2 regions of the Sulfitobacter sp. G21635-S1 genome follow, and region 2 is predicted to be linked to the other one. Evidence: riboswitches for the same ligand, from Rfam matches in the RefSeq annotation. Region 2 holds a riboswitch; the other holds the start of a gene.
What was found. A riboswitch is a leader RNA that binds a small molecule or an ion and turns the genes downstream of it on or off. The one in region 2 is predicted to bind cobalamin.
Positions count from the first base shown of each region.

Region 1: linked by a shared signal. The riboswitch ahead of O4H53_RS20700 (CbtB domain-containing protein) and the one ahead of O4H53_RS06700 (ABC transporter substrate-binding protein) in region 2 are both predicted to bind cobalamin.

Region 1 covers NZ_JAPWGV010000025.1:37,448-52,479, reverse strand. The annotation lists gene O4H53_RS20760 (cobalamin biosynthesis protein) at 1-125, opposite strand, end outside; gene cbiE (precorrin-6y C5,15-methyltransferase (decarboxylating) subunit CbiE) at 122-1,303, opposite strand; gene O4H53_RS20750 (cobalt-precorrin-6A reductase) at 1,305-2,051, shown strand; gene cobJ (precorrin-3B C(17)-methyltransferase) at 2,027-2,761, opposite strand; gene O4H53_RS20740 (precorrin-2 C(20)-methyltransferase) at 2,758-3,495, opposite strand; gene O4H53_RS20735 (precorrin-8X methylmutase) at 3,498-4,127, opposite strand; gene cobG (precorrin-3B synthase) at 4,128-5,255, opposite strand; gene cobN (cobaltochelatase subunit CobN) at 5,252-8,494, opposite strand; gene cobW (cobalamin biosynthesis protein CobW) at 8,499-9,533, opposite strand; gene O4H53_RS20715 (DUF1636 domain-containing protein) at 9,530-9,904, opposite strand; gene O4H53_RS20710 (hypothetical protein) at 9,901-10,413, opposite strand; gene O4H53_RS20705 (CbtA family protein) at 10,421-11,113, opposite strand; gene O4H53_RS20700 (CbtB domain-containing protein) at 11,306-11,464, opposite strand; cobalamin riboswitch at 11,509-11,725, opposite strand; gene O4H53_RS20695 (DMT family transporter) at 11,971-12,876, shown strand; gene pncB (nicotinate phosphoribosyltransferase) at 12,921-14,213, opposite strand; gene O4H53_RS20685 (NYN domain-containing protein) at 14,292-14,963, shown strand.
Region 2 covers NZ_JAPWGV010000004.1:186,035-201,066, reverse strand. The annotation lists gene O4H53_RS06770 (GntR family transcriptional regulator) at 1-54, shown strand, start outside; gene O4H53_RS06765 (AbrB family transcriptional regulator) at 51-1,082, shown strand; gene O4H53_RS06760 (transporter substrate-binding domain-containing protein) at 1,102-1,776, shown strand; gene O4H53_RS06755 (D-2-hydroxyacid dehydrogenase family protein) at 1,787-2,761, opposite strand; gene O4H53_RS06750 (hypothetical protein) at 2,758-2,997, opposite strand; gene O4H53_RS06745 (4-oxalomesaconate tautomerase) at 3,049-4,140, opposite strand; gene O4H53_RS06740 (tripartite tricarboxylate transporter permease) at 4,151-6,178, opposite strand; gene O4H53_RS06735 (tricarboxylate transporter) at 6,245-7,351, opposite strand; gene O4H53_RS06730 (response regulator transcription factor) at 7,458-8,162, shown strand; gene O4H53_RS06725 (sensor histidine kinase) at 8,159-9,559, shown strand; gene O4H53_RS06720 (class I SAM-dependent methyltransferase) at 9,611-10,387, opposite strand; gene O4H53_RS06715 (pseudoazurin) at 10,384-10,809, opposite strand; gene O4H53_RS06710 (ABC transporter ATP-binding protein) at 10,814-11,581, opposite strand; gene O4H53_RS06705 (FecCD family ABC transporter permease) at 11,578-12,618, opposite strand; gene O4H53_RS06700 (ABC transporter substrate-binding protein) at 12,615-13,625, opposite strand; cobalamin riboswitch at 13,797-13,992, opposite strand; gene O4H53_RS06695 (ABC transporter substrate-binding protein) at 14,090-15,032, opposite strand, start outside.

The DNA.
Region 1 (15,032 bases), on a different contig from region 2:
TTGGCGGCTTCGGTCACCACCGCGTCAATGCCGCCGCCCCCTGCCGCGTCCAGAACCTGCTGCAACGCATCCTGAAGGCTGGCCAGATCGGCTGCCGCGCGAAACCCGATGCCGACAACCCTCACAGGACCACGCTCCATTGCACCACCGGGCGCGCGGCCTGCCAGCCGCGCAGACGGCCCAGCGGTGCCGCTTCCGCCAGCTCGATCCGCAGCAGGCTGCCACCCCTTTCACCATGCAAACGGGCGAACCGCGCCTCGGTCTCCAGCGTGACGCCATTTGCGACCAGCCGCGTGCCCCTGGGCAAAATGTCGAACAGCGCCCCGAACAATGCGTCACTGCCGCCACCCCCTACGAACACCGCATCCGGCGCCGGGCGGTCCGCGATCAGCGCGCGCACATCCCCGTGATGCACCGTCAGGCGATGGGAAAGGCCGAACTGACTGGCGTTGCGGATGATATTATCGGCCCGCGCCTCATGCTGTTCGAAGGCAATCGCCAGCCCCCCGGCCAGGCACCATTCGACCGAGATGGAGCCGGACCCGGCACCGATATCCCACAGAACCTCTCCCGGACGCGGGGCCAGTGCGGACAGGGTCAGGGCCCGAACGGGCCGCTTGGTGATCTGGCCGTCATGGGCAAAAAGATCATCCGGCAGGCCGGAACTGCGCGGCAGGCCCACCCCGGCGGGCAGCGCCACCGCGACAGCCACGGGGGCCGCAACATCAGTCAGGTCATAGGCTTGCGCGGTGGTTTCCCGCACCCGCTGCTCCGCGCCGCCCATACGTTCGCAGACATGGATCCGGGCCTGCCCCGCGCCTTCTTGGGTCAGCCATTGCGCCAGTTCGGCAGGGGCGGCACCGTCACGCAACAGGCAGATGAACCGCGCCTCGGGTGTCAGCACCGCGCGCAATTGCGCAAGTGGCGCGGCATGCAGGCCGTGGCAGGTCACATCCTCCAACCGCCAGCCCAGCGCGCCTGCCACCCATGAAAACGTCGAGGGCGCGGGCAGCACGCACCATTCGCCAGGATCCAGATGCGCCGACAGGCTGCCGCCCGCCCCGAACCAGAACGGATCGCCAGAGGCCAGCACGACAACCCGCCGCCCCTTTGCCGCCAGCACCGGCCCAACCGAAAACGGCACCGGCCAGGGCGCTCCCCTGCCCCCTGCGTTTACCAGATCAAGATGCCGGGGCCCGCCAAAGATCACCTCGGCGGCGTCGATCGCAGCCTGACTTGCGGGGGGCAGCTGCGCTGCGCTATCGTGCGGCATTCCAACGATGCTGAGCCACGGGTCACCCATCATGCACATCCTTTTGCTGGGCGGCACAACCGAGGCCAGCCAGATGGCCAGACAACTGGCCGAGGCCGGGATGAACGCCACGTTCTCCTATGCCGGACGCACGCAATCCCCGGCCGCGCAACCGCTGCCGCAGCGCACGGGCGGTTTCGGCGGTGTGCCGGGGCTGACGCGATACCTGCGCGACGCGGGCATCACCCATGTGATCGACGCCACCCATCCTTTTGCCGCAGGAATGAGCCGCAATGCCCATGCCGCCTGCACCGCGACGCAGACACCGCTGATCCGGCTGGAACGTCCGCCCTGGCAGGCCGGGCCAGGCGATGACTGGCAGCAGGTCGCGACAGTCGAAGACCTGCCCGCCGCGCTGCCGCACAAACCGTCCCGCGTATTTCTGGCGATTGGCAAGCAGCAGATCGGCCTTTTTGCGGCGCGGCCGCAGCACCATTACCTGCTGCGCCTTGTCGATGCGCCCGAGGCACCGCTGCCGCTGCCGGATACCGCCGTGATCCTGGCGCGTGGCCCCTTCGCGCTGGCGACAGACACCGCGCTGCTGCGCGATCATGCGATCACCCATGTGGTCTGCAAGAATGCCGGCGGCAGCGGCGCACGCGCCAAGATTGACGCGGCCCGCGCCCTGGGCCTGCCCGTAATCATGGCCCAGAGGCCCGCCCTGCCCGGCAACACCATCGCGCATGACGTGGCGCAGGTGATGTCCTGGCTGACTCATGTGGTCGAACGCGGCGTATAGACGTAGCGCCCGACAACCCGCGTCTGCGAATTTCCCAGCAGCACCACGGTCTGCATATCCGCCATCTCTGCCGTCGCCTCGGCCAGTGTCACGGTGTTCAGCGCCTCGTCCGGGCGGCTGATCGCGCGGGCAAAGGTCACCAGCCGTTGCGGTGCGCATTCCTCGCGCAGGATCGCCAGGGCATCGCCAAACTGGTGGGGGCGCGACCTGGAACGCGGGTTGTAGAAGGCCATGGCAAAATCGGCCTGCGCGGCCAGCCGCAGGCGGCGTTCGATCACCGACCAGGGCTTGAGGTTGTCGCTGAGGTTGATGGCACAGAAATCATGCCCCAAGGGCGCACCCGCGCGGGCAGCGGCGGCAAGCATCGCGGTGATGCCGGGCAGCACCCGAATGTCGGCATCCGCGAACTGCGGCTTGCCTTCCAGCGCCTCGAAGACAGCAGAGGCCATGGCAAAGACCCCCGGATCACCGCCCGACACCACCGCCACGCGACGGCCCTCGGCGGCAAGCGTCAGGGCATGGGTGGCGCGGTCGATCTCGACCCGGTTGTCGGTTGGATGCAGGGTCAACCCGTCACGGGGCGCCACGCGCTTCACGTAAGGTATATAACCGATCACGTCGGTAGCCTCGGCCAGCATTGCCGTCACTTCCGGTGTGACCAGATCATCCCGGCCCGGCCCAAGGCCCGCGATGGCAACCCAGCCTGTCATGTCGGCACCCCGGCTTCCGGCCTGCGGCCCTGTCCATGCACCAGCACAATCGCGAAATAGGGACAATCATCGTCATCCACATCAGCCAGCCGCACAACACGCTGACCCGCCATGGTCCCTTTTTCCACCAGCCAGGCATCCTCAAGCCGTCGGGTGGCGACAAGGGCCGCGCGCACCCGCGGCATGTTGCGCCCGGTTTTCATGATCACCAGCGCATCGGCGCGCTCCATATGCGCCACAAGGTCCGCATCAGGCAAGGTGCCCATCAGGACGGACATCACATCATCCCCCCAGGTAAAGGGCATGTCCAGCGCGTTCCAGCAGCCCACCATGCCGGGGATCGCCGGCAGAACCTCGACCTCTGCCCGGCCCTGAAGCCGCGTGTGCAGATGCATGAAGGAGCCGTAGAAGAATGGGTCGCCCTCACAGAGCACGACCACCTCGTGATCGCGCGCCAGTTCGGCCAGCCGGTCGGCCCATTCGGCGTAGAAATCGACCATGAGGTCGCGATATTCCGCACTGTCAAAGCGCAGCTCGGTGGTGACGGGATATTCCATCGGATATTCGACCACATCATCGCGCAGCATGTCGCGGACGATGGTCCGGGCCTGTCCGGCGCGACCCTTCTTGCGGAAATAGGCGACATGGCGGGCGCCCCGGATCACCCGATCCGACTTCACGCTCATCAATTCGGGGTCGCCGGGGCCGAGGCCCGCGCAGATGATCCTGCCCATGCCTATTCCACCCTGCTGGCGAGCGCATTCACCGCCGCGACAGTGATCGCCGAGCCGCCCAGCCGCCCCTGCACGATCATCGACGGCACCGGCAGGTCGGCCATCAGGGCATCCTTGCTTTCCGCCGCACCGATAAAGCCGACAGGGCACCCGATGATCGCAGCCGGGCGCGGGCAAGCGGGGTCTTCAAGCATGTTCAGCAGGTGAAACAGCGCCGTGGGCGCATTGCCGATGGCCACCAGCGCCCCGGCCAGCTGCGGCCGCCAGAGTTCGAGCGCGGCGGCAGAGCGGGTGTTGGCCATCGCGGCGGCCATCTCCGGCACACGCGGGTCGCGCAGGGTGCAGATCACCTCGTTTTCGCGCGGCAGACGTTTGCGGGTGATCCCCTCGCTGACCATATAGGCATCACAGAGGATCGGCGCGCCATCCTCCAGCGCCGCGCGGGCGGCAATTGCCATACCGGGGGAAAAGCGCAGATGTTCTTCCAGCCCGACCATCCCGGCGGCATGGATCATGCGCACCGCGACGATCTCTTCCTCGGGCGTGAAACGCGCCAGCGCCGCCTCCGACCGGATCGTGGCAAAGGACTGGCGGTAAATCTCCGCGCCATCGGTGATGTAGCTGTGGGGCATTCAGATCGCCTTGATAATGTCTTCGGGAGTGAGGGAGGTCGCCTCCGGCGCATCGCCGGCGCGTCCCTGACGGATCAGGTCGAAACCATCGCGGGTGGCCGTCACCGTCAGCGGCGCGGGCCGGGCGTGGGCACAGCCCTTGGCACAGCCCGACATATGCAGCAGGCTGCCGGGGGGAACATGGGGTGCTAGGCTGCGCGCGACGGAGCGGGTCTTTGCCAGCCCCTGCGCACAACGCGGCGCGCCGGTGCAGGCGACCACACGCAGCAGCGGATCATCTGGGTCGGTGATCACACCGCGCACCTTGGGCAGCTTGCGCGCGCTTTCCACCAGCAACATCCGCCAGGGGGTCATCCGCAGGCCCCCCTGCTTGGCAAGACTTGCCAATGTCTTGACCTCCAGTTGGCCAAAGGCAAGGCCGACCATCGCCCCCAGCGGGGTATAACCGGGTCGTGGCAGGTAATCCTGACGCTGACGCGGTACGATGAACCCGCCGGGCAGCGCGACACCCCCGGCCAGCAGCGCGGCCATGCGGCTATGATCGCCCCGCATCTCGACGAACCACCGCGCCAGCGCCATGGCCTCTGCCACGACTGTCCCGGAAGCGACGGGCTTGCCCTTGTCGAACCCATCCGCAACAAGGATCAGACCACCACCCGCGTCCCGTTCCAGCCGGATATCTGCCGAAGCGGTCTGCAACACCGGCGCGCGGCCCGTATCCACGGCAAAACCGAACTTGCCCGGAATCCGCGGCGCATCCGGCTGCGCCAGCGCCTCGGTCAACGCGGCGGCAAAGCCCTCTGTTTCCTCGCCCGTCTGCCAGAAGGGGGTGACCAGCACATTGCGCCGGCTTTCGATCTCGGCATCCGCATCCACCAGCGACATCGCCCCCAGACCGGTGATCAGCGCCGCAAGCCTGTCCTCCCGCACGCCCCGGATCTGCAGGTTGCCCCGGCTCGACAGGTCGATCAGCCCGTTGCCATGGGCGGCGGCCAGCGTCGCGATGCCATCGGCCTGTGCCCGGCGCAGACGTCCGTTGAAAGGGCGCACCCGCACCACCAGACCGTCGCCCGACATCATCGGGCGCAGCGCGCCTGGGCAATATCCCTTGACCACAGGCGCGGTCATTCGGCTGCGTCCATCTGGGCAGAAATCGAATTGCGCCGTGTGACCCAAAGGCCCGCATCGCGCAGCGCCACAAAACGGGCGCGCATTTCTGCCAATGCCTTGGGGTTTTCGCGTTCCATAAACTCCATCAAATCCTCCCGGCCCATCGTCGCATCGAAATATAGGTCGAAAAGATGCGCAGGCACGGCCCGCGTGAGATGCGCGAAGGCGGCCAGATTGTCCAGCGTTGCGGCGACCTCTGCCGCACCCCTGAAACCATGGCGCATCATGCCGCTGGCCCAGTCCGGATTCGCGGCACGGGCACGCACCACGCGGGCAATCTCCTCGGCCATGGTGCGGGCGCGGGGGGCGCCGATGACGGTGCTGTCAACATGGTACATCGCAGGCTGCACCGCCCCCAGATGTGCCATGGCGGCGGCAAATCCACCCTCGTGGCTGGCATAATCCGACGCCAGCAGCAGATCGCTTTCGGTGAGGTCCTGCACATGGGCGAAACTGTCGGCTCCCTGCAACCGCGCCTCCAGAGCAGCGCGGTCCTGATGCGACACGCCCTTTGCGTCGATGGACCATTCGGAGGCTTTCAGCCAGGCTTCCCCCGCTGCCGCGCGCCCCTCGTCGGAATAATCCAGCATCGCGGCTTCCATGTTCATGCCATACAACCCCGGCTTGGGGCCAAAGACACGCGGCGTGCGGGTCAGATAGGGGTTCATGTCGGGCGCTTCTTCGCGCTCGGCCAGGGCGGCGGCCCCAGCCTCGAACAGCTGCGACAGGCCCGGAAAGACATCCCGGAACAGGCCAGAGACACGCAGGGTCACGTCAATGCGGGGCCGGTTCAGCAGGGTCAGCGGCAGCACCTCGAAACCTGATACCCGCTCTGACCCTTCGTCCCACTTCGGGGCCAACCCGGCCAGATGCATCGCCATGGCAAGCTCTTCTCCGGCGGTGCGCATGGTGGCGGAGCCCCAGAGGTCGACAACCAGCCCGCGCGGATAATCGCCCTGGTCCTGCAGATGGCGGCGGATCAGTTCTTCGGCCAGTTTGACGCCTTGCGCATAGGCCGCGCGGGTCGGCACGCTGCGCGGGTCCACGGCATAGAGGTTGCGCCCCGTGGGCAATACGTCGGACCGCCCCCGATAGGGCGAACCGGAGGGGCCGGCCGCAACACGCCGCCCGTCAAGCGCGGCCAGAAGGCCTGCGTTTTCGCCGTCACCGGCACCAAAGATGTGCAGCCCGTCCCCATATTGGCTTTCCTTGATGTCACAGACGAAACGGTCGATCCGGGTGATGGCCTCCGCCGCGCTGGTGGCATCGTCCATGCCCAGATCATCCTCCACCCCTGCGGCCCGTGCCTCTGACCGGATGGTGTCGATCAGCCGGTCGCGGCGCGCCGGGTCCAGCCCGTCAGCGGTGGAATATTCGTCCAGCAGTCGCTCAAGCTGCAACAACGCCTGCGGCGTTTCGCTCTCCTTCATCGGTGGCGGCAGGTGGCCGAGGGTCACCGCCCCGATGCGCCGCTTGGCCTGCGCAGCCTCGCCGGGATCGTTGACGATGAACGGGTAGATCACCGGCATCGGCCCGGTCAGGACTTCGGGCCAGCAGTCCCCCGACAGCGCCACCGCCTTGCCCGGCAGCCATTCCAGCGTGCCATGGGCGCCGATATGCACCAGCGCATCGATGCCCTGGGCGCGCAGCCAGAGGTAGAAGGCCACGTAGGAGTGGCGCGGGATGCGGGCGAGATCGTGATAATCCGTATCGCGGGCCGCAATGCTGCCCCGCTCGGGCTGCAGCGCGACCAGCGCGTTTCCGCAGCGCTGCGCGGGAAAATGAAACGCTCCGTCCCGGTAGAGCGGGTCATCTTCCACCGGCCCCCATGCGGTGTTCAGATCCTTCAAGAGCGTGTCGGGAAGACATGTCAAATATGACATGTCACCATCGACAGGCCAGGAAATCGTGTTCTGGTTCAATGACTTGCCAAAGCCGATGGCAGGTTCCACGCCATAGCCCGCATCGGCCAGGGTCAGCAGCATATCCTCGGTCGAGGCCAGGGCATCGAGCCCGACCGCATGGGCGATCTGATCTTCACGGCCCGGATAGGTGGACAAGACCAGCGCCAGCTTGCGGTCCCTTGCCGGTGTCCGCGCCAGCCGGTGCCAGCCCGCCACCCGGTCCACCACCGCATGGATCCGTTCGGCATTTGCCCGGTGGGCAAAGCGCGAGAATTGCAGGTGCGGGTCCTTCTTTTCCGGCGCCTTGAAGCTGACAACCCCGGCAAAGATGCGCCCGTCCACCTCTGGCAGCACCACATGCATGGCAAGGTCCGCAGGCGACAACCCCCGCTCGGCCTCGGCCCATTCCTTCTGACGGGCCGTCGACAGCGCAACCTGAAACACCGGGCAGCCGGGGCCATCCAGCGGCGTTGTGCCGTCCTCCCCCCGTCCGGAGAATGCCGTGGCGTTGACGATGGCACATGGGCCCAGCCGCGCCAGCGTCTGATCCAGAAAGGCGCGCCCGGTCTCGGACTTCAGCGAGGGCACGAAAAGACCCACAGCCGTAAACCCCCGGTCACGCAGCGCCATGATCAGCGCATCCACCGGCGCGGTGTCGGCGGCAGTCAGGTAGCTGCGGTAGAAGGTGACAGCGACCACATCGCCGGTGACATCGGCAAAGGGGATGACGCCCTGTTCCGGATCATAGATCCCGCAGTCCGGCACCGTCTTGCTCCCTGGCACCGGGCCCGCATAGAACCCAGCGGCCAGCGCGAGCTGCGCCAGCGCCGCCTGCGCCGCCACGGCACCCCCCGCGTCGCAGAGATGCGACAACCGCCGCAGGGTCGACACCGGCAGCGTCGAATAGCTGTCCAGCGTCGGGTCCTCGCGCCCGTCTGCGGGCAGCACCGCCAGCGCGATGTCGTTGCGCCGGGCGAAATCCTGCACCTGCATGATGCCATAGGGCCAGTAGTTCTCGCCCCCGATCAGCCGGATCAGGATGCCCCTGGCCCCGGTCAGCGTCTGTTCGACATAATTGTCCACCGACGCCGGGTGCCGCAGCGCCACAAGATTGCACAGCCGCAGCGTGGGCAGCTTGCCTTCAGGCCCGCCACCCCGGTGCCAGCCCGCCGCGAAGGCGCCGAGGTCACTGTCGGAGAACGAAAGCACCACCAGATCCGCAGGCGTCTGGCCCGGATCAAACGGGGTTTCGCTGTCCTCCAGCCCGTGGCTTTCGCGAAAGACGACGTGCATGGTGTCAGGCCCCCAGAACACCCCGGATGGCAGCGGTGTCGATGTGGTCGTGCTCCGCGATCACCACCAGGTGGCCCTGCCGCGCATCCGCGCCCCAGGGGCGGTCGAACTGCTGCCGCACCCGTGCGCCCACCGCCTGCACCAGCAGGCGCATCGGTTTGCCCGCCACCGCAACATAGCCCTTGACCCGCAGGATGTGCTGTTCGGTTGCCAGCCTTTCGATGGCCGCGACCAGCGCGTTCACATCCTCGACCTCGGGCATGGGCACCACAATGGTCTCGAAATCATCATGCTCGTGGTCATCCGCCCCGTCATGATGCGACGGGCGGGCCGCCAGATCGTCCTCGGCTGCGGCATTCAGGCCCAGCACCACCTTGGGGTCGATCACCCCTTCGGTCATCGGCAGGATGCGGATCGGGCGGGGGCTTTCCGCCTCGATGATCCGGCGCGCCGTGGCGAGCCCTTCCTCACCGGCCAGATCGGCCTTGGACATCAGGATGATATCCGCACAGGCAATCTGATCCTCGAATACCTCGGACAGCGGGGTCTCGTGATCCAGGCTGTCATCGGCCAGCCTCTGCGCATCCACCGCCGCCTCGTCAGGGGCGAAACGACCCGCAGCCACAGCTTCGGCATCGGCCAGGGCAATCACCCCGTCCACCGTGATCTTCGAACGGATCGCGGGCCAGTCGAAAGCCTTGAGCAGCGGCTTCGGCAGCGCCAGACCGGAGGTTTCGATCAGGATGTGATCGGGTCGCGTGGGCAGCGCCATCAGCGCCTCGATGGTGGGGATGAAATCATCCGCCACCGTGCAGCAGATGCAGCCATTGGCCAGTTCCACGATGTTCTCTGCCGGGCAATCGGGGATTGCACAGGATTTCAGGATGTCGCCATCCACCCCCACGGTCCCGAATTCGTTCACCAGAACAGCCAGCCGCCGCCCGCCCGAATTGGTCATCAGATGGCGGATCAGCGTGGTTTTGCCAGCGCCCAGAAACCCGGTGATCACGGTCACGGGAATTTTGCTCAGGTCATTCATTCGGCAGCCTCCAAAGGCAGGGTAAAGGGGGGAACACGCGCAAGGCTCTGCTTGCGGAAAATCACGGGGCGCTCACGCCAGGGCACCAGCCCGTCGGCACTAGCGGCATAGGCGGCGGCACCGGACAGGATATCGGGGGCATCCGCCGGGGTCAGACGGCCATAGACATAGGTCCATTTGCCCGGCTCCGACAGCGCCACCGCTGCCCCCTGCGAACAGGCGGACAGACAGGCCACCCCGACGATCTCGACCGCGTCAGGTGCCCCCGCTTCGGTCAATGCGCTGTGCAGCAGCGCGCCGGGCCGGGGGGCATCCTCTTCCAGCACCTCACCCGCGCGGCAGGTGGTGCAGACATAAAGCGTTGCGGTCATTCCACCTCCACCACGGCCCGGGCCGTTACCGGCGTGCCCTCCACCTCCAGCGGATGATGATCGTTGCTGTTCAACGTTACCTCGATCTCCACCTGGCCTTTGGGCAGGCCATCCAGATGCATCCAGGGGCCATAGATCCGGGCCAGCTTGACGCCGTTCGCATAGACATGCGCATGGCCCTGCCCCGGTTGATGGGGCAGGCTGGCGTTCTGCGGCGAAAACTCGAAATTCTCGACCATGACATGCAGGTTATAGCCCGCCATCGGGTCCGGGCTGATCATGATCTGAACCTCGGGCGCGGCATCCGCCGGGACCGCAATCGGCGTCTCGTGCATCTTGGCATGATCCATCCCGCCGACAGTCATGCCCCCGTGATCCATCCCGCCATGCTGGGCCGCATCCCCATGATCATGCCCGTCAAAGGTGATCCCGTTGCCCGCCGCAAAGGCAAAGCCGAGACCGCCTCCGAAGACAAGGCCGATGACGAAAAGCGCAAGCGTTCTGCCCATCACACCCTCACGCCGCCTGGGCGGCATGCTCCCCTTCGCGCTGCCAGAAATAGCCCGCAAAGCACCCGAGCAACACCCAGGCCGCCAGACCGACGCCGAGCGCACGCGCCGCGAACAGCGCGCCGATCTCGGTCGGGACAGGACCGGTAAAGGTCTCGGGCTCCGGCGCGCCGATCAGATGCGGTGCGGCCAGCAACAGCGCCGCCGCACTCCAGGCCGCCCAGTTCTGGCCAAAGGCCAGCAGCCAGAGCGCCACACAGGCCGCAATCGCCGTCGCAAACCACCAGACCTGCCGCAGAGCCACATCGGCGGCAGCCACACCGGGCACTTCCGGGGCAAGGGTAAATCCGGGGGCCAGATGAAAGGCCACGAAACCGGCCACGCCCCACAGGATACCCCAACGCCCGTCGATCCGCGCACCGCGGTCCTCGCCAAAGCTCATGGCCGCAACCAGGATCAGCGCATAACCGGTATAGGTCAGCATGGTGAAAATCACGCTCAACCCGTCGCGCATCAGGTCGAAACCGGGCAAGGCGGGATGGGCGCTGACCGCCTCTGCGCCGAAATGGACCAGTTCCCCGCTTTCATAAAGCTCCGCATGCAGCAGCACAGGCTGCACAAATACCAGTTGCAGCAGGCCGATGATCGCACCCGCCAAAGCCCCTGCAAAAAGGGCGGAAACCAAAAACCGTGAAGTCATAACGAGATCCTCTTGCTTTCATGGCAACGCGCCGGCACCGATACCAATCAACGCAAACACGCCGCCGAAAATCGGCAGCGCCTCAAGCTGATAAAGGTCTTTGACCGGAACGCGCTGCGTTGTTCACCAGGGGGAACGGGGTCACCGCCTGCTTTGACGCGGCTCAGACCTGATCCCGATGGCCCATAGGGGTCAGTGGCAGGGGAAACCTGTGGCATGGCGCACATCATGCGCGGCATCATGCAACGCGGCGGCCTGAACGTGCCCGGTCAGCGTGATCAGGGCAAGGCCCAGAACGGCGGCAAAGATCGCGGGAACAAAGCGGCTGGCGGTCTGCGACTTGGCAGTCATTGTAGTCATGGTCTTCTCCTTGCCGTCACACCCGACGACCTGTTTCAAGTTTCTCACGCCTGGCAGGTCTCCTGGCTCACGGGTCGATGCCTTTGCCCGCCTTCCCCGACCGAATGGTCAAGTGGCACGTTGGGCACAGACTCTCCGCTTACAGTCGCGGGGGCGGCTTCCGTTTCAGGCTGTGCGGCCCTTACGGAATTCCCTGTTCGGTTCCACACCCAAAGGGGCGCTTACGGGAACACCAAGCAAGCCCAATGTTGCACTTCGGCCCAGCCAAGGCAAGGCTCATTCACGACAACTCATGCGCCGAATGCGCTTGCCCGCAGCAACGCCTTGCGCTGTCTGGAAATGCCGGCCCCGGTGCGCAATCCCCGGTACTCCGGCCCCGGATCGGGTGGTGGCCTGCCCGCGTCCGACCATAACGTTTCAATTTCCTCTGGCCCTGCTCTGCCCTGCGGCCCATAACAGGCGGACAACCCTCCCCCTCTGACAGGAGCCTTCGCCGCGTGAGCCGAACCACCCTCGCGATTCTCTATTCGCTGTTTGCGATCCTGTTGTTCGATGGCATGGGGCTGATCATCAAACACCTCTCCGGCAGCTACGGGGCCGCCGAACTTTCTGCCTACCGCAACCTGGTGGGGCTGATCCCGGCACTTCTGGTCCTCTGGACTTCCCGGGACTGGCACGCCAAAGGACGCAGCCTGCACATGCGGCAATGGAAACTGGCCCTGCTGCGCGGGCTGATCCTGACCTTCGCGCAATATTTCTTTTACCTGTCGCTGGGCATCCTGACCTTTGCCACCGCCTCCACCATCTCCTATTCCAACGCAGTCTTTGTCACCGCACTCGCCGTGCCCCTGCTGGGCGAAAAGGTCGGGCTGGTGCGCTGGGCCGCGGTGCTGGTCGGCTTTGCCGGGGTGGTGATGATCGTGGGCCCGGGCCGGGACAGCTTTTCGCTGGCGGCCCTGCTGCCGCTGGGCGCGGCGCTTTGTTATGCGCTGACCGCCGTTACCGCCCGGATGATGGACGACGGCCCGCCAACAGCCCTGATCAACCTGTATTCCACCGGCGTCGCGACCCTGGGTGCGCTGGTGCTGACGCTGGCCACGGGCGGTTTCACGCCAATGCAGGACAGCACGGACCTGCTGTGGATTGTGGCGATGGGCGGGCTCGGCGGATTTGCCGTGCTGGTGCTGGTGACGGCCTACCGCATGACTGAACAGAGCAACCTTGCACCGTTCGGCTATTTCGGCATCCCGCTGGCCTTTGTCCTGGGCTGGCTGTTCTACGGCGAAGCGCCCTGGTCCGAGCTGTTCCCCGGCGCGCTGCTGCTGGCAGGTGGCGGATTGCTGATCATCTGGCGGGAACGGCAGATGAACGCGGCAGGGCGCGAGGTGACCACGCCAAAGTAGACACCCGTGCTTTGCCCCCATCGGCCGGGGCCGTTGCGCGCGTTCTAGACCACAACCTCCTGACGGTCCTGCGCGCCAACCCCGAACACCCGCTTGTAGCGCTCGATCTCTTCGGCCGGACCCATCGCCTTGTTGGGATTGTCCGACAGCTTCACCGTCGGCCTGCCATTGGCCGCCACGGCCTTGCACACCAGCGAGAAAGGGGCCAGCGCATCATCTTTCACCAGGCCCCTGAAATCATTGGTCAGCAATGTGCCCCAACCGAAGGAGACATTCACCTTTCCGGCGAATTTTCCGTGCAGTTCCCGTATCTTGTCCACATCCAGACCATCGCTGAAGATCACCCGCTTCTGGGTCGGATCCTCACCCCGCGACTTCCACCAGTCGATGGCAATCTGCGCGGCCTTGACCGGGTCGCCGCTGTCCACGCGAATGCCTGTCCAGCCGGCAAGCCAGTCCGGCGCATTGTCGAGGAAACCCTTGGTGCCATAGGTGTCCGGCAGGATGATCCGCAGGTTCCCGTCATGCTCCTCGTGCCAGTCCGACAACACCTCGTAGGGGGCCTGCGCCAGCGCCGCGTCATCTTCGGCCAATGCAGCGTAAACCATTGGCAACTCATGCGCATTTGTCCCGATCGCCTCCAGCTCGCGGCTCATCGCGATCTTGCAGTTCGAGGTCCCGGTAAAGGCCTTGCCCAGGCCTTCCTGCATGGCCTGTACGCACCAGTCCTGCCAGAGGTAGCTGTGCCGCCTGCGGGTGCCGAAATCGGCCACGGAGAGGTCAGGGATCTCGCGCAGGACAGCGATCTTTTCCCAGACACGGGTCATCGCGCGGGCATAGAGCACCTGCAGTTCGAAGCGGCCCATCGTGTCCAGCACCGCCCGGCCCCGCAGTTCCATCAGCACCGCCAGCGCGGGAATTTCCCACAGCATGACCTCGTGCCATTTGCCTTCGAAGGTCAGCTCATATTGGTCGCCACGCCGCTCTAGGTGGTAGGGCGGCAGGCGCAGCCCCTCGAACCATTCCATGAAATCGGGCCGGAACATCTGACGCTTGCCGTAAAAGGTATTGCCCCGCAGCCAGGTGCTTTCGCCCCGGCTGAGGCTGAGCGAGCGGATATGGTCCAGCTGCTCGCGCAGCTCGCCCTCGTCGATCAGCTTGGCCAGAGGCACGTGGTCAGACCGGTTGATCAGCGAGAACGTGACCTCGGTATCCGGTTTGTTGCGGAAAATGGATTGACACATCAACAGCTTGTAGAAATCCATGTCGATCAGGGACCGGACGATCGGGTCGATCTTCCACTTGTGATTCCAGACGCGGGTTGCGATATCGACCATCAGTTATTCCTCAGAACTTCCGCACCCTTGTGGCAAAGACTGCAGGACAGGGGCAAGGCTAAAGGTTAGGATTGAACCATGGATGTGCTTGCAAGCCTCACACCATTGCAGATCCTGACCCCCGTTATCCTGGCGCTGGCCGCCTTTGGCTATGTCCGCTGCCTGGCCACAGCGCTTTGGCAGACCTTGCTGGGCACAGCCGCGCTGGCGGCGCTTTTGTCGCTGTCCTATCCGTTCATTGCGGCAAATGCATGGGGCTGGGGCGGTGCCGCCGTGCTGGTGCTGGGTGCCGTTGCCCTGTCGCGGCTGGGCCGCCCGCCCGCACCTGCCGCCCCGCCCAGCGAAACTGTCGCCGCCAGTGACCGCAAGGACATCGTGATCGACGGCACCAATGTCCTCTACTGGGATGGCGAGGTGGCGGAACTGGCCAGCCTGCGGCTGGTCGTCAGCGCCCTGCTGAAACGCAAATATGCACCGGTTGTCTTTCTTGATGCCTCATCACGGCATCACCTGAAGGACAAGAGCCTGACGGAAAAGGATTTTGCCAAGGCACTGGGCCTGCCGCAGAACCGGGTGATGGTCTGCCCCGCCGGGACGGAAGCGGATGCTTTCCTGCTGAAATACGCCAGGGAAAACAACATGCCCGTGGTGTCCAACGACCAGTTCAGGGACCGGGCGCAGATTGCAGGCAAACTGCGCCTTGTCCGGGGCATCTTTGCCAAGGGAAAGCCAATCTTCGAAGGCCTTTAGCCCTGACGGATCGCTTTGGCGTTTCACCCGCCGTTCAATCCAGATAATGTAGGGCAACGCCCAGCATTC
Region 2 (15,032 bases):
GCACTTCACCTGGAAACCTCGCTGCGCCACAGGCTGAAGGCACAGGGCGCATGATCCGCTTCATCACCGCACTTGGCGTGGCGGCCAGTGGCGCTGCCGCCTTTCACCTTCTGGGCCTGCCCTTGCCCTGGCTGCTGGGGCCGATCCTTGCCTGCCTGATCGCCTCGCTCGCCGGGGTGCCGATGCGCGGCAACAAGATGCTGGGCGATGGCATGCGCACCATTCTGGGCGTTGCTGTCGGGGCGACCTTCACGGTCTCTTTGCTGGTATCCATGGGGGCGATGTGGCCGACACTGGTGCTGATCCCGGTGATGGTACTTGCCATCGGGGCGGTCGGCGTGCCGTATTTTCAACGGCTCTGGGGATATGATTTTCCAACCAGCTATTACAGCGCCATGCCGGGCGGATTTCAGGACATGGTGCTGTTCGGAGAAGAAGCAGGCGCAGATGTCCGCGCCCTCTCGCTGATCCATGCGACCCGGGTCATGGTCATCGTCGTTGTCCTGCCCTTCCTGCTGAGATGGGCCTGGGATGCGGACCTCAGCAATCCGCCGGGCCAGCCTGCGGCCTCGATCCCCCTGTCGCAGCTGGCCCTGATGGTCTTTTGCGGGTTTGTCGGCTGGCAGGTCGCGAAGCGGGCGGGCATGTTCGGGGCATCTATCCTGGGGCCGCTGATCCTGGCTGCGGGCTGCGCCCTGACGGGCTTGCTGCAGCACCGCCCCCCGGCAGAGGCGGTATGGGCGGCACAGTTCTTTATCGGCATGGGGGTCGGCACCAAATACGGCGGCGTGACCATGTCCGAGATCCGGACGTCTGTCACGGCGGCACTCGGCTTTTGTGTCGTGCTGATCATTCTGACCATCATCATGGCCGAGACCATCCATCTGCTGGGCCTCGCCCCCGCGATGGAGACCATCCTCGCCTTCGCCCCCGGCGGGCAGGCCGAACTGACGGTGCTGGCCCTGATCGTTGGTGCCGATATGGCCTTTGTGGTGGCGCATCATGTGTTACGCATATTTGTTGTCATCATCGGCGCGCCGCTTTTCGCGCGGTTGTTCAAGACCACGGCGACCGACCCATGACCCAAAGGAACCTTCAAAGATGACTTCAACCCTGGACACTCTCGCGCGCGACACCCGTTTGCGGGTCGCGATCAACACAGGCAATCGGGCGCTGGTGCAACAGGACGGAGACGTCCTGAACGGGATCAGCCCGGCACTGGCGCGACGCCTCGCGACAGAGATCGGCGCGCAGATGGTGCCGGTGATCTACGACGGCGCGGGAAAGGTCTTTGACGATGCGGAGCATGACAAATGGGATGTGGGATTTCTTGCCATTGATGAGAAACGGGCCAGAAAGATTGCATTCACCCGGCCCTACAAGGTGATCGAGGCCACCTTTGCGGTGCGCGCCTCCTCGGACCTGACAGAGGTCGGCGCAGTGGACCGGGCAGGGCTGCGCGTGCTGACCTCCACCGGCTCCGCCTATGACATGCATCTGAGCAAATCGCTGCAGCATGCCACGCTGGAACGCTCCGGCACCCCGCCCGAAAGCTTTGCCGAATTCCGCGCCGGGCGCTGCGATGCGGTTGCCGGGGTCCGTGAATCGCTGGCGGGCTTTTTCGGCGATGATCGGGCGGTGCGGATCCTGCCGGGCGTGCTGACCTCGGTGCGGCAGGCGATGGTTCTGCCACGCGCGGACCACCCGCTGATCGGCGCGCTGGACGATTTTGTCGCGCGCGCGATTGCCGATGGCTTTGTGGCCGGCGCCAGCTGAACCTGCGGGGTCAGCGCCCGGTCCAGACAGCCTCATTGATCATGTGGATCGGTGCGCCATTGGCATAGGCGTTGATCTGTTCGAAGATATCCGTGAATTGCAGATTGAATTCGTCCTCGGTCACATAGCCGATATGGGGAGTCGCCAGGACGTTGGGATGGGTGAGAAGCGGGTCAGAGACATCCGTCAGCGGTTCGTGATCAAAGACGTCGACCGCCGCGTGAATCCGGCCCCTGGCAATCTCGGCCTCCAGCACACCCTTGCCGACCAGCCCCGAACGCGAGGTATTCACGAAAAGCGCCCTTGGCTGCATCGCGGCCAGATCCGCAGCGGTGATGATCCCGCGTGTCTCCGGTTTCAGGCGGACGTGAACGCTCACGATATCGGAGGTGGCAAAGAAGGCCTCGCGGGAGGGGGCGACAGTCTCTCCGTCCTGTACGGCCCGCGCACGGCCCGCTTCGGAGGCCCACCATTGCACCTTCATGCCAAGTGCCCTGGCGTAACCCGCAACGGCACCGGCAATCCGGCCATAGCCGTAAAGGCCAAGGGTGCGGCCGCGCAGGGTGCGCCCGACGCCCGACTGCCAGTTTCCGGCCCTGAGCGAGGCCGCCTGCTGCGGGATCTGGCGATAGCTGGCAAGGATCAGTGCCAGCGTGTGTTCCGCCGCCGCATAGGATGGCGTACCGCCGTGCATGTTCGAACAGAGCAGCACGTTGTGCGCGCTGCAGGCCTCCACGTCGATATGCGGATAGACACTGCGCTGCGAGATCAGCTTGAGCTTTGGCAAAAGCGCAAGCAGGTCCGCGCCGATGGGGGTGCGTTCGCGGAACAGCACCAGCGCCTCGGCCTCCTGCACGCGCGCGGCAAGGGCGGTGGGGTCGGGCTGATGATCGGTCCAGACCGTGACGTCGTGACCATCCAGCATCGAGAAACACGCCAGCCCGCGCAGCGTATCGAACCAATCGTCGAGGATATGAACCTTCATCGGCTTTCGACACCGGCATTCGGCGTTGGTGAGCGCGGTGTAGGCACGAAAACGGCATCATCCAGCGTTAGCAGGGTGCGGCGCACCTTTTCGCGCTCCGCCAGCAGGTGATTGAACTGTGCGTCACACCCGGAAATCGGTGTCGGATAGTTTGCGATCTCAGCGTTCAGGCTTTGGCGCGCCAGGGTCAGTTCCGACCGGGCAATCGCCAGACATTCTTCGTAGTCTTCCATCATTCTCGCCGCCCTCTTTTATTGTATACCATTGTATACCGAAATGGGCCGAGGTCAATGCCCCTTCCAGATCGCGCGGGGAACAAAGACCTCTCCGGCGGCCAGTTTGCGCGCCGTGCGCACCAGCCCGGCTGATTTCAGGTTGAAGCCCTGCGCGGTATTCTCGAAATCCACAACGACATCGATGGTGCCGCTTGCATGCTCCAGCGTGATCGTGGCGGGAGTCTCTTTCGGTATCGCGGCCAGGCCGTCTGCCACCGTGCCGGGCGTCAGCACGCATGAGGCGAGGCATTGCGCACCGGTCACTGCCATCGTGGGATGGCATTTCCACGGCATGAAATAGCGCGTCGCAATGGTGCCGCCCTGCGTCGCGGGGGCCAGCAGCCCGAATTTCGGCGTGACGGATCTGGAAACGTCCCCCATCCCCATGCGCTTGCCCGCCTCCAGCCGCAGGGCCTCCATTCGGGCATAGAAACCGGCGTTTTCGTCCAGCTCTGCGGCCGTCTCATAGCCGGTCAGGCCAAAGTCTGAGGCCCTGGCGATGACCAGCGGCATGGCCACGTCCATGCAGGTCACCGCGATTCCGTCTATCGTGTCGATCAGGTTGCCGGTCGGCAGGAATGCCCCCGTGACACCCCCAACGGTATCCATGAATTGCAACGCCACGGGGGCGGATGTCCCCGGCACGCCGTCAATCTGTGCGGCGCCGTCATAGCTGACCACCTTGCCAGGCGTCTGCACGATGGCGGCCACCCTTGCCCCGGTGTTGACGGCGCGGATGTTGACGGTTGTCTGGCCCTCCTGCGCCTCGACCAGCCCCATTTCGATGGCGGCAGGGCCGACACCGGACAGGATATTGCCGCAGGTGGGTTTGAAATCGACCAGCCGGTCCTCGACGCTGACCTGCGCGAAAAAGTAGTCAACCTCCGCCCATTCATCATCCGAGCGCGAAAGCATCGCCACCTTCGTTGTCACGGCGGCCCCGCCGCCCACACCGTCGATGTTCAGCGGATGCCCCGAACCCACGATCGCGATCAGCGTTTCGGCCAGGGCTTCAAGATCTTCGGGCAGGTCGGCGCGGTTCATATAGGGCCCGCGCGAGGTGCCGCCCCGCATGAAGACGAAAGGGATTGCGGTCTGCGTCATGTCAGTCTTCTCAGTTAAAGGGCCAGGGGAAGTTGGTGTATTCCTGCAAAAGTCCCGGCGGGAAATCACGGTTCAGCAACCACGCCATGCCGCACATGAAGGCGATCCCGGCGCCCGTGTAGATCACGGCGTAAACCATGCTGACACCCGCGCGGAACCTCATGAAGGCAAACAGGAACAGGCCAAGTGCCAGGATAAAGCCGAACAGCGCGGTCAGCGCCAGAAGGCCCGCAAACCACGACAGCGTCGGCCACAGCCCATGGGTCGCACTGGCGTCTTCGCCGTTCAGCTCGCGGTCGGCAAAGATCGTGTCGGTCTCGGGTTTCAGCATCATGCGGATGATCAGCGCGGCACAGCCCAGCAGACAGACTCCGGCCACGAACATCGGGAAAGTCCGGTCGCGGCTGTACTCCGGGATCGACGCCGCATCGTAGTAGGCATAGGCGATGTAGCCGGTGATGATCAGCAGGAACACGAAGGGTGCCCGCTTGGACCCGGATTGCACGTCACCCTCGGCCAGGATGTTCTTGGCCTGACGCAGCCCGAGCACGACGGAGATCACCGTGATAATCAAAAGGATGATGACGATGGGCGAGAAGATATATTCGATGCCTTCGCCAAAGCTCTTGCGGAACTGGCTTTGCGCGATCTGCACGGCCTGGTTGGCATAGGTCTCGGCCGGGCGGGCCAGCACGAAACCGATCAGGAAGGCCGGGCGCGACCAGTCAAAGCGGCGCATCATGATGCCAAGGAAACCGATGCCCAGAAGCGCCACCAGGTCCATCAGGTTCTGGCCGGACTGGAAGGCGGCAAAGCTGATGATCATGAACAGGAACGGGGCCAGCAACGCGAACCGGATCGTCGTCAGCTTGGCAATCCCGCCCGAGGCCGCGATGCAGATGACCGTACCGACCACATTGGCAAGGGCCAGCAGCCAGACGATGGAATAGGTGATATCAAGGTTGTTCTTCAGCATGGCCGGGCCGACCTCGATCTGGCCGGAGCCCAGCAGGGCAATCGCGCCGATGAAGATCGCCATGGACCCGGACCCCGGAATCCCGAACAGCAAGGTCGGGACAAGCCCGCCGCCTTCCTTGGCGTTGTTCGAGCTTTCCGGCCCGATCACGCCACGCACTTCGCCCTTGCCGAACTGCGACTTGTCCTTGGTGGTCTGCACCGCATGGCCATAGGCGATCCAGTCAACGACAGACCCGCCAAGGCCGGGGATGACACCCACGATCACGCCGATGATGGAACAGCGGACCGACAGCCAGATGTTGGCCCACCAGTCGCGGACACCCTCCAGCCAGCCGCCGCCAAGCTGCGGTTCGCGTGCAATGGCGCGGTCCTGCCGGAGAAGCGAGATGATCTCGGGAATGGCAAAGATGCCAAGGCCGACGATGACCAGTTTCAGCCCGTCCGCCAGATAGGGGAAATCATAGGACGACATGCGCAGATCGCCTGAAGAGGCACCCTCGCCAATCGTGCCGATCAGCATGCCCAGACCGGCGGCGACGATGCCCTTGATGGCGACGCGCCCTGCAAGAATGCCGACCATCGACAGGCCGAAGATGGTGATCATCAGCAGTTCAGGCGTGCGGAACTCCAGCACGATGGGCCGGGCGATCAGGATGAAGATCGTCAGGAAGCTTGCGCCGACCAGACCGCCGAACAACGATGAGGCAAAGGCGGCCGACAACGCGCGCGCGGCCTGTCCCTTCTTGGCCATGGGAAAGCCGTCCAGCACTGTTGCCTGGCTGGCAGACGATCCCGGAATGCCCATCAGAACAGAGGCGAAAGTATCCGATGTCGGCACCACGGCCACCATCCCCACCATGAGCGCAAGCCCCAATATCGGGTCCATCCCGAACATGAACGGCAGGAGCAGCGACAGCCCCGCGATGCCGCCCAGACCGGGAAACACCCCGATGCAAAGGCCCATCAGAACACCAAGTGTGAGGTAACCCAGTACGACGGGCTGCAGGATCAGCCCCCACGCACTGCCCAGCGCCGGCAGCGCCTCCATGATGACTTCCATGACAAATCCTCCCGATCCGCTTGGTCAAACGCCCCGCCTGCCGGCGGGGCGCTCGCAAAGCGGGTCTCAGTTCAGCGACACGCCGTATTTTTCCTGCAGCCAGTTCTGGATGAAGGCCTTGGCCTCGGGTGTGACCTTGGTGGCGCTGGCAAGCGCCTTTTGCGCAGGCACGCCGGTCATCTGGGGGTATTTGCCCAGACGCTTTTCCGAAATCGCGGCGAAATCGGGCCGCGCCTTGATGGCCTCGAAGGCGGCGGTATAGGTCGCAATCGCCGCATCGGAGGCGCCATTGGGCAGGAAGACCATCTTCTGCGCCGGGAATCCGGCGATGAAGAACGCTTTCCAGGCATCCCAGCTTTCGCCGGAGGTTTCGCAGCCCTCGGTGGCTTCGCAGACTTCCTTGAAGGTCGGGATGTCGGGGAAGGTTGGATCGCGCACGATGTTGCCATCGTCATCCAGCGCACCCCAGGTCATCATCGGCACGGCTGTGCCCGCCTCGACCAGCGGTGTCACGCCGGACAGGTAAGACGAGGACGTCTGATAGTCGATGTTGGCTTCGCCCCGTTCAAACATCAGGCGGCCATCGCCACGGCCCTTGATGCCCATGACGCTTTCGACATTCAGACCCAGCATTTCCCAGGCCAGTGTCGGCACGAGGTCAAGGCGCGTGGCACCCTGGTTGCCATAGATGAAATCGACTTCCTTGAGGGCGCTGGCGTCCATGCCGTCCATCTTCGCTGCCAGATCGGGCGGCAGATAGGCGACACCGCCGGTGCCCGAGGCCAGGACAACGTTCCAGTCGGCATAGTCGAACTTGACGCGCGGATCACCCAGCAGGAACGGGAATTGTGTGGAGCCGCTGGAGCCGAAGATGGTGGTGCCGTCCTCAAAGGTCTGCGACTGGAAATAATTCGCACCCTTGGTCGAACCGGCACCGGGCATGAACTTCACGACCACCGTGGGCTGACCCGGCAGCGCCTCGGACAGAAGCGGGGCATAGAAGTTGGCCCATTTGGCCGAACCGCCGGTTTCCGAGAACGGGATGATCCATTCGACGGTCTTGCCCGCCATATCCATGGTTTGGCCTTCGGCATGTGCCTTGACCGAGAATGTTGCAGCGGCAGCGGCCACGAGACCAACCGCCACGCGACGCGTGGTTTTGAAAGTGGACATATCTTCCTCCCTTGAATGTAGTCCCTGGTATTGGAGGGACCAAATTAGAATCACGAGGGGGTGTCCGCCCCCTGTTGATCTACGCTGAGTGAACTGCGAACCTTTCATGAAACTTGCATGCGGGAAAATAAGTGCCGTGCGGATTACGCTGATCGAGGACAACGCAAGCCTGGCCAAGGGCATCGGATACCGTCTGGAAGACGCGGGCCATGCCGTGGATCATCTGGCCGATGGCGCCGAAGCGGAAACCTATCTGCAGGCCGACGGGGCCGATCTGGTCATCCTCGACATCAACCTGCCGGGGGTGGACGGGCTGACGCTGCTGCGCCAGATGCGCCAGCGGGGCGATACCCGGCCGGTGATCCTGCTGACCGCAAGGGCAGAGACCGAGGACCGCGTGCTCGGGCTTGATGCCGGTGCCGATGATTATCTGATCAAACCCTTCGACATGGCGGAACTGGAGGCCCGCGTGCGCGCCCTGCTGCGCAGGCGCGCCATTCCCCAGCAACAGCGCGAAGCCGTGGGCGCCCTGCAATATGATGTCGCCGGTCGGCAGTTGTTCGACGGTGAAACCGAGATCGACCTGCCACGCCGCGAGATGTCCATGTTCGAATGCCTCTATGCCGCCAATGGCAGGCTGGTGACCAAAAGCACCCTGCTGGACCATGCCTATGGTGTCGGCACCGATGTGGCCGATACGGTGGTCGAGGTCTATGTCTCGCGCCTGCGCCGACGGCTCAGCCCCCATGGCATCCAGATCAAGACCCAGCGCGGTCTGGGCTATCAACTCCTGACCGGGCAGGCGGAATGAGGCCGCATTCGCTCCGCTCCCGGCTGATCCTGATCATCCTGACCCCTTTGCTGCTGATCGCCCTGATCACCGGGATCTGGCAGTACAGGACAACGACACTCAGGGCCGAAGGCATCTTTGACCGGGGTCTTCTGTCGGCCGCCCTCGCAATCTCGCGCGATATCGCGGTATCGGATGGTGACGCGCTGAGCCCGCCGACCCGCGCCATCCTCAGCGATACCTCGGGGGGCGAGATTTTCTATCATGTCTATGCGCCCGACGGCGTCTTTGTCACCGGCTACGCAACCCCGCCGGTGCAACCCCCGTCGGCCCCCCAGAATCAGGCCGAACCCTATTACTACGACGCCCGCTACAGGGGCGAGGAGGTACGGGTCCTGCGGTTTCAGGATGGCACGACGATCAGCGGTGTCAGCGGGGTCTTCAACATCACGGTCTGGCAGAACGCTGACGTGCGCAACAACTTCGTGCATGAAGTCGTGACGCGATCATTTGCTGTCATCGGCCTGCTCGTGGCCTCGGTCGCCCTTGTCGTCTGGTTCGGCGTCGCCCTGGGCCTGCGCCCGCTGCTGGATCTGGAAATGGCCATTGCCCGCCGGACCCCCACCGACCTGGAGCCGATCCGCCGTCCGGTGCCGATAGAGGCCCGCAAGCTTGTCGAAACGTTGAACACCCTGCTGGACCGCGTCTCTCGTCGGATCAGCTCGAAGGATGAATTCATCTCCAACGCCGCCCATCAGTTGCGAAACCCTGTCGCCGGTGTGCTCGCCCTGGCCGAGGCGGTGCAGAACGCCCCGAGCCGCGAATCCGCCATCGCGCGCAGCGCCGAACTGGTCGACGCCGCCCGTGAGGCGAGCAGCCTGACAAACCAGCTATTGTCCTTTGAGCGGGCGAGCGGCACAGATGTTGACCGCTCCGGCACCCGGATCGACCTGCGCGACCTGCTGAGCCAGATCACCGAACGCTTCAAGTCCCAGATCGCGCCGAGGCAGTTGGATCTGACCCTCGCGCTTCCCGACAGGGCGGTCGTGATCAAGGGCGACGAATTCATGCTGCAAGAGGCCTTTTTGAACCTGTTGATGAATGCCGTGGTGCACGGCGGCCCCGGCATGTCAGCCATCGCGGTCAACCTGGCCAGGGAAGGCGAGATGGCCGTGATCGAGGTGAAGGACAACGGCGTCGGCATCCCACGCGAAAAATTCGTCGAAGCGGTCAGCCGTTTCGGTCAGGCCAATGGCGGCCCGGGCAGCGGGCTGGGCCTGCCCATCGCGGCGCGGGTGATGGAAAACCACGGCGGGTCGCTCAGGCTGCTCGACATATCGGAGGGGGGGGCTGTGCTGCTCGCGCTTCCATTGGATGAAGGGGACCTGCCGCACGACAGCCGCCGCAAAAGCAACTGAGAAAGCCCGGTTGCGCCACCGCGCCCCAGGATTCTACCGGGTTGGGATAAATCAGGCGATCGGCGGTTTTTCGGCCAGCAGGATGAACCTTTCGTAAAGCCGGGTCCGCAGGTTGTTGCGCAACCCGGTGGTCTGCCGCTGCGCCCGCGCAATCGGCGCGTGAGAGAGCTGCCGGATTGGCGAGAACCCGGCCGCCTCCAGCATGGGCGCCAGCCGTTCGGCCCTCAGCCCCGCAGCAAAGGGCAGACGCCGCATGATCGCGCGATGCTGTTCGCCCACCGCCCCGTCAATATGTGGCTCGGGCGAAATCCTGTTCCACAACGCCAGGACCCGGGCGGCCACCCGCCCGGCAAGCGGCAGGTTCGCCCAGTCACCGTCATAGATCAGCAGCCGTCCGCCGGGGCGCAGAATGCAGTACCAATCGGCAAAGGCGGCGTCAGGCTCGACCAATGTCCAGACCAGATGGCGGCAAAGCACGGCGTCATAGCTGTTGTCAGGCTCCAGCGTGCGTGTGGCATCGGCATGAAGGAACCGCAAACGCGGCTTGCCTGCGTGTTTTTCGCGCGCCCGGGCCAGCATGGCTTCGGAAAAATCAAGCGCGGTGACGTCATGGCCCTGATCATGGATCAGCCTGGTGACCTCGCCCGTGCCACAGGCCAGCTCAAGCACACGCCTGGGGGCCGGTCCCAGATGTTCGCGCATCGGGGCTGCCCAGGCCGCCGCTTCCGCGCCCGGCTCGATGCGGTGCCCGAAGGACATATCAAAGGTTGCAGCGCGCCGGGACCAATGGGCGCGGATTTCCTCGGTCAGATCGTGGTTCAGGGTCATTCGGTTTCCCGGGCAAGGATGGCGGTGAAACGATCTTTGGCGCGGCGCGGAAGATCGGCTGGAAAATCGGCTTGGGGAATGTCTCCGACCTGAATCAACATGACCATTCCCATCGCGAAATGCGGCGAGCATTTGATTCCGTAGCTGCCCGGCACTGTCAATGTCACGGTGAACTCTTCGTTGATCTGGCTTTTGAACGGCACGGCACCCAGCGGCAGCATCCCGTCGATGATCGCGGCATTATGCCCCGATTGCACCGGGATGAAACGCACCGCGTCGCCGGGGGCGATTTTCAGAAATTCCGGTTCATAGATCATCGCCCCCTGATCGTTGCGTGTGTACATCTGCACCTCATGCGTTTCGGCAAGGGCCACCAAGGGGGGCAGGGCGGACAGGATCGTCAGCAGCGCAATATGCTTCATCGGTTCACACCTCGTGACATAGAAAGCGAAAGACGGTTGCATTGTCGGCGGGGTCGCGCAGCCGGGTGGCCTGAACGCGAAAGATCGAGGCCAGCCGCGCGGTGCTCAGCACCTCATCGGGCGGCCCGCAGGCGACCATGCGCCCGCCGTCCATCACCGCCAGGCGGTCACAGCCCATCGCCTGGTTGAGATCATGCAGCGCCATGACCACCGTCACCGGCAGATTGGCCACCAGCCGCAGCAGTGACAGCTGGTGATGGATATCAAGATGGTTGGTCGGCTCATCCAGGATCAGGATGCGCGGCCGCTGCGCCAGTGCCCGTGCGATCTGGACCCGCTGGCGTTCACCGCCCGACAGCGTGGCCCAGCGGTGCCCTGCCATCTGGGCCATGCCCACGGCCTCCAGCGCATCGGTCACGATGGCCCGGTCCTGCGCACCGAAAGGGGCCAGCGCCGACAGCCAGGGCGTGCGCCCCAGCTCGACCACATCACGCACCAAAAGCGCCTCGGAGGTTTCGGCGATCTGTTCCACAACCGCAATCTTTTGGGCGATGTCGCGCCTGCTGAGCGTGGTCAGGGGCGCGCCCTCCAGCAGCACGGTGCCGGTGCGGCGCGTCAGCAGCCCCGCCAAAAGGCGCAGCAGCGTGGATTTGCCGGAACCGTTCGGGCCGATCAGGCCAAGCGTCTCACCCGGCGCAACCTCAAGCGAGACCTCCTCGACAATGGGCCGCGACCCTGCCGCCCAGCCAAGGGATTTTGCCTCAAGCCTCATGACCATCTCCTGTTGCGCACAAGGATCAGCGCAAAGCCCGGTGCGCCAACCAGCGCCGTGACCACACCAATCGGGACAACCTGACCGGGGATCAGCATGCGCGAGGCGATATCCGCCAGGATCAGAAAGACCGCCCCCGCCAGGGCGGAGGCAGGCACCAGCCGCGCATGCCGTGGCCCGACGACAAAACGCATGGCATGGGGGATCACAAGGCCCACGAAACCGATGGAGCCGACCAGGCTGACCATGGTGGCGGTCATCAGGGTCACGGCGCCGATCAGCATGATCTGCACCCGACGCACCGCGATGCCAAGCGAGGCCGCCGAGGACACGCCGAAGGAAAACGCATCCATTGCCCGCGCAAACCACAGGCAGATCAGAAAGCCGACCGCGGTGACGGGGGCCGCCAGCACCACATCGGGCCAGCGCACCCCCGACAGGTTGCCCAGCAGCCAGAACATGATCCCGCGCGCCTGTTCCGCATTTGCCGATTTGGCGATCAGAAAGGATGTGAGCGCGTTGAAAAGCTGCGAACCGGCGATGCCCGCAAGCACCAGCTGCGCAGAGCCGCCACCCGCCGCGCGCGCGAGCATTGCCACCACGGCAAAGGCCAGCGTCGCCCCGACAAAGGCCCCGCCCGAGATCCCCAGAAGACCGCCGCCAACGCCCAGAATGGTGACCGCAACCGCACCGGCTCCGGCCCCTGCGGACACGCCCAGCAAGTAGGGATCGGCCAGCGCATTGCGCACCAAAGCCTGTAGAACGACACCCGACAGGGCAAGCCCCGCACCACAGGCGGCAGCCAGCAGGGTGCGCGGCAGACGATAGCTCCAGATGATCCCGGCGTCGATGGGATCGACGATCAGCCCGGCGTCCCAGATGTTATTGGCAAAGACCGCCGCCACCGTCGCAAGCGGCAGCGGCGTCTCACCAATGACGACACCGCCCAGAACGGCCAGCATCAATATGGCCGCCCCCTGCGCGACCCGCAGCCCATATGTGCGCCGCAAAACGCGGGGGGCAGCCAGATCACTCATTGAAGATCAAACTCCGGCAGGGCCTCGGCCAATGTCTCAAGCGCTGTGACATTGCGGATCGAGGGGTCCATCGAATGCGCGTTCAGGACCACGATGCGGTCATTCCTGACCGCGTCCATCTGGCTGGTCACCGGATCGCTGCGCAGGAATTCCAGCTTCTTCTCCACATCATCCGCCTCGAAACGGCGCCGGTCCATTTCGGCGACGACGATGACCGAAGGATTGGCGCGGGCGATGCTTTCCCAGCTGACAACCGGCCATTCCTCGTCGCTTTCCACAACATTGCGCAGCCCGAGCTTCTCCATCATGTAACCCGGAGGTCCCTTGCGGCCCGCGACATAGGGGTCGATGTCCATCTCGGCGGAGGAGAACCAGAACACGGCCGAGGCATCCTCAAGATCCAGCGCCGCCGCCTTTTCGATGGCCGCCGCTTCGCGGGCTTTCAGATCCGCGACCAGAGCCGCGCCTTTTTCGGACACGTCAAAGATCTGTGCCAGCTGGGTGACACCGGCATAGATGCTGTCCATCTCGAACATGGCCAGACGGGTGCCGTCCGATCCGGTGCTGTTGTCCTTGGCCCAGCAATCGGCGGGCAGCACGAAGGTCGGGATGCCAAGGTCGGCAAACTGGTCGCGGGTGGCCACGATGCCCTGCGGGCCGATGTGCCATTCATATTGCACGACAACCACATCGGGGCGCTTCTCGACCACGGATTCAAAGCTGGGGTCATTGTCGGCCAGACGTTCGATGCCAGCGTTCAATTCGGTGAAATCCGGCAACACTTCGGTGAACCAGACCGAGGTGCCGGCAACCCTGTCGCCAAGCCCCAGCCAATACATCAGTTCGGTTCCGGCCTGACCGACAGTCACCGCCGTTTCAGGGGCCGCGTCAAAGGTGACGTCGACGCCGCAATTCTCGATTGTCAGGGGATAGGTCGTCTGGGCCTGCGCCATCGGCGCGAAACAGACCGCGCCCAGCAGGGCCGCCCTTAGTGTCTTGTGGTACATCCTATGTCTCCGGAGTGTGATGCGCCCGGAGACAAAGAGGGTATGGCGAACCCATGGCTGGCCCGCACGGCAACCGGGGCGGCTGACATCTGCAGGCTGGCGATGGAGGGTGCGTGGGAGCACCGCTGGACAAAGTTCATTCGACACCTCCCCGGACTCCCCGCCCGGGCCGCGTTACGTTTGCTGTCGGCAGGTCTCCTGACTGGCGGGTCGTCACGGCAGCGGCCTTCCCATGGCACGGGGCCACAGTGGCATGATCGCTGCACGCTCATCGCCTACAGTTGCGGGGGCAGTTCCGGTTCACCGCTTGCGCGGTGGCGGATTCCCTTTTTGATTCCTTGCGGAAACCGACAGACGTTGTTCTAGCCAGCAATTTCCGCAGCCGCAATCGCCGATCTCGGGCCGCTCAACCACAGCCCGGAGCGCGACGGGTCGCAGCTGCGCGGCAGGGGCGGCGGCACCGGTCATTTCAGGCCCTGCGCCTCCATCGCTTCGGCCAGTGCCTCAAGCCCGTCGATGATCCGGGTCGAAGGGTTCAGCGTCATCGCGTCCATCGGCAGCACCCGGCCCTCGCTGACCGCCTCCATCAGGCTGGCCACCGGATCGCCGGTCAGGAACGCCATCTTGGCCTCGGTCGAATCCATCGGATAGCGGCGGCGGCTCATATCGGCGATGGCGATGATCGTCGGGTTCTTCCGGGCGATTGTCTCCCAGCTCACGGTCGGCCAGTCCTCGAAACTGTCGATGATGTTGGTCATCCCGAGTTGCCGCGCCATGTAGCCCGGTGCGCCGTTCTGCCCGGCGACATAGGGGTCGGCCTCCGTGGTTGCCGACGAGAACCAGAAGACGACGCTGACATCCCCGGAGACCGCGCCGACCTTCGCCTTTGCCGCTGCTTCACGCTTGCGCAGCTCCGCGATCAGCGCCGCGCCCCGGTCCTGAACGTCAAAAATCTCGGCCAGCTCGGCAATGTCACGATAAACGAGGTCCATCTCGAAGGGCACCGGGCGCGGGCCGTCCGAGGCTTCCATCTGCGGCCGGTCGGCACAATCCGACGGCAGGTTGTAGGCCGGAATGCCGAGGTCCGCGAATTGCTGGCGCGTGCCGACGGACCCCTTTATCCCGATGTAATATTGCAGGTCAGTCGTCACCAGGTCGGGGCGGCGTTCGATCACCGCCTCGAAGGAAGGGTTGTTGTTGTCCAGCCTTTCGATCCCGGCATCCACTTGCGCGAACTGCGGCAGCACCGGACTGCGCCAGACCGAGGTCGCCCTGACCCGGTCGGCCAGCCCCAGCTGATACAGGATCTCGGTGCCCCGCTGGCCAAGCGAAACCACAGTCTCGGGGGCCTTCGGGAACACCAGTTCTATGCCGCAATTGTCGATGGTCAGCGGATAGTCGGTTTTG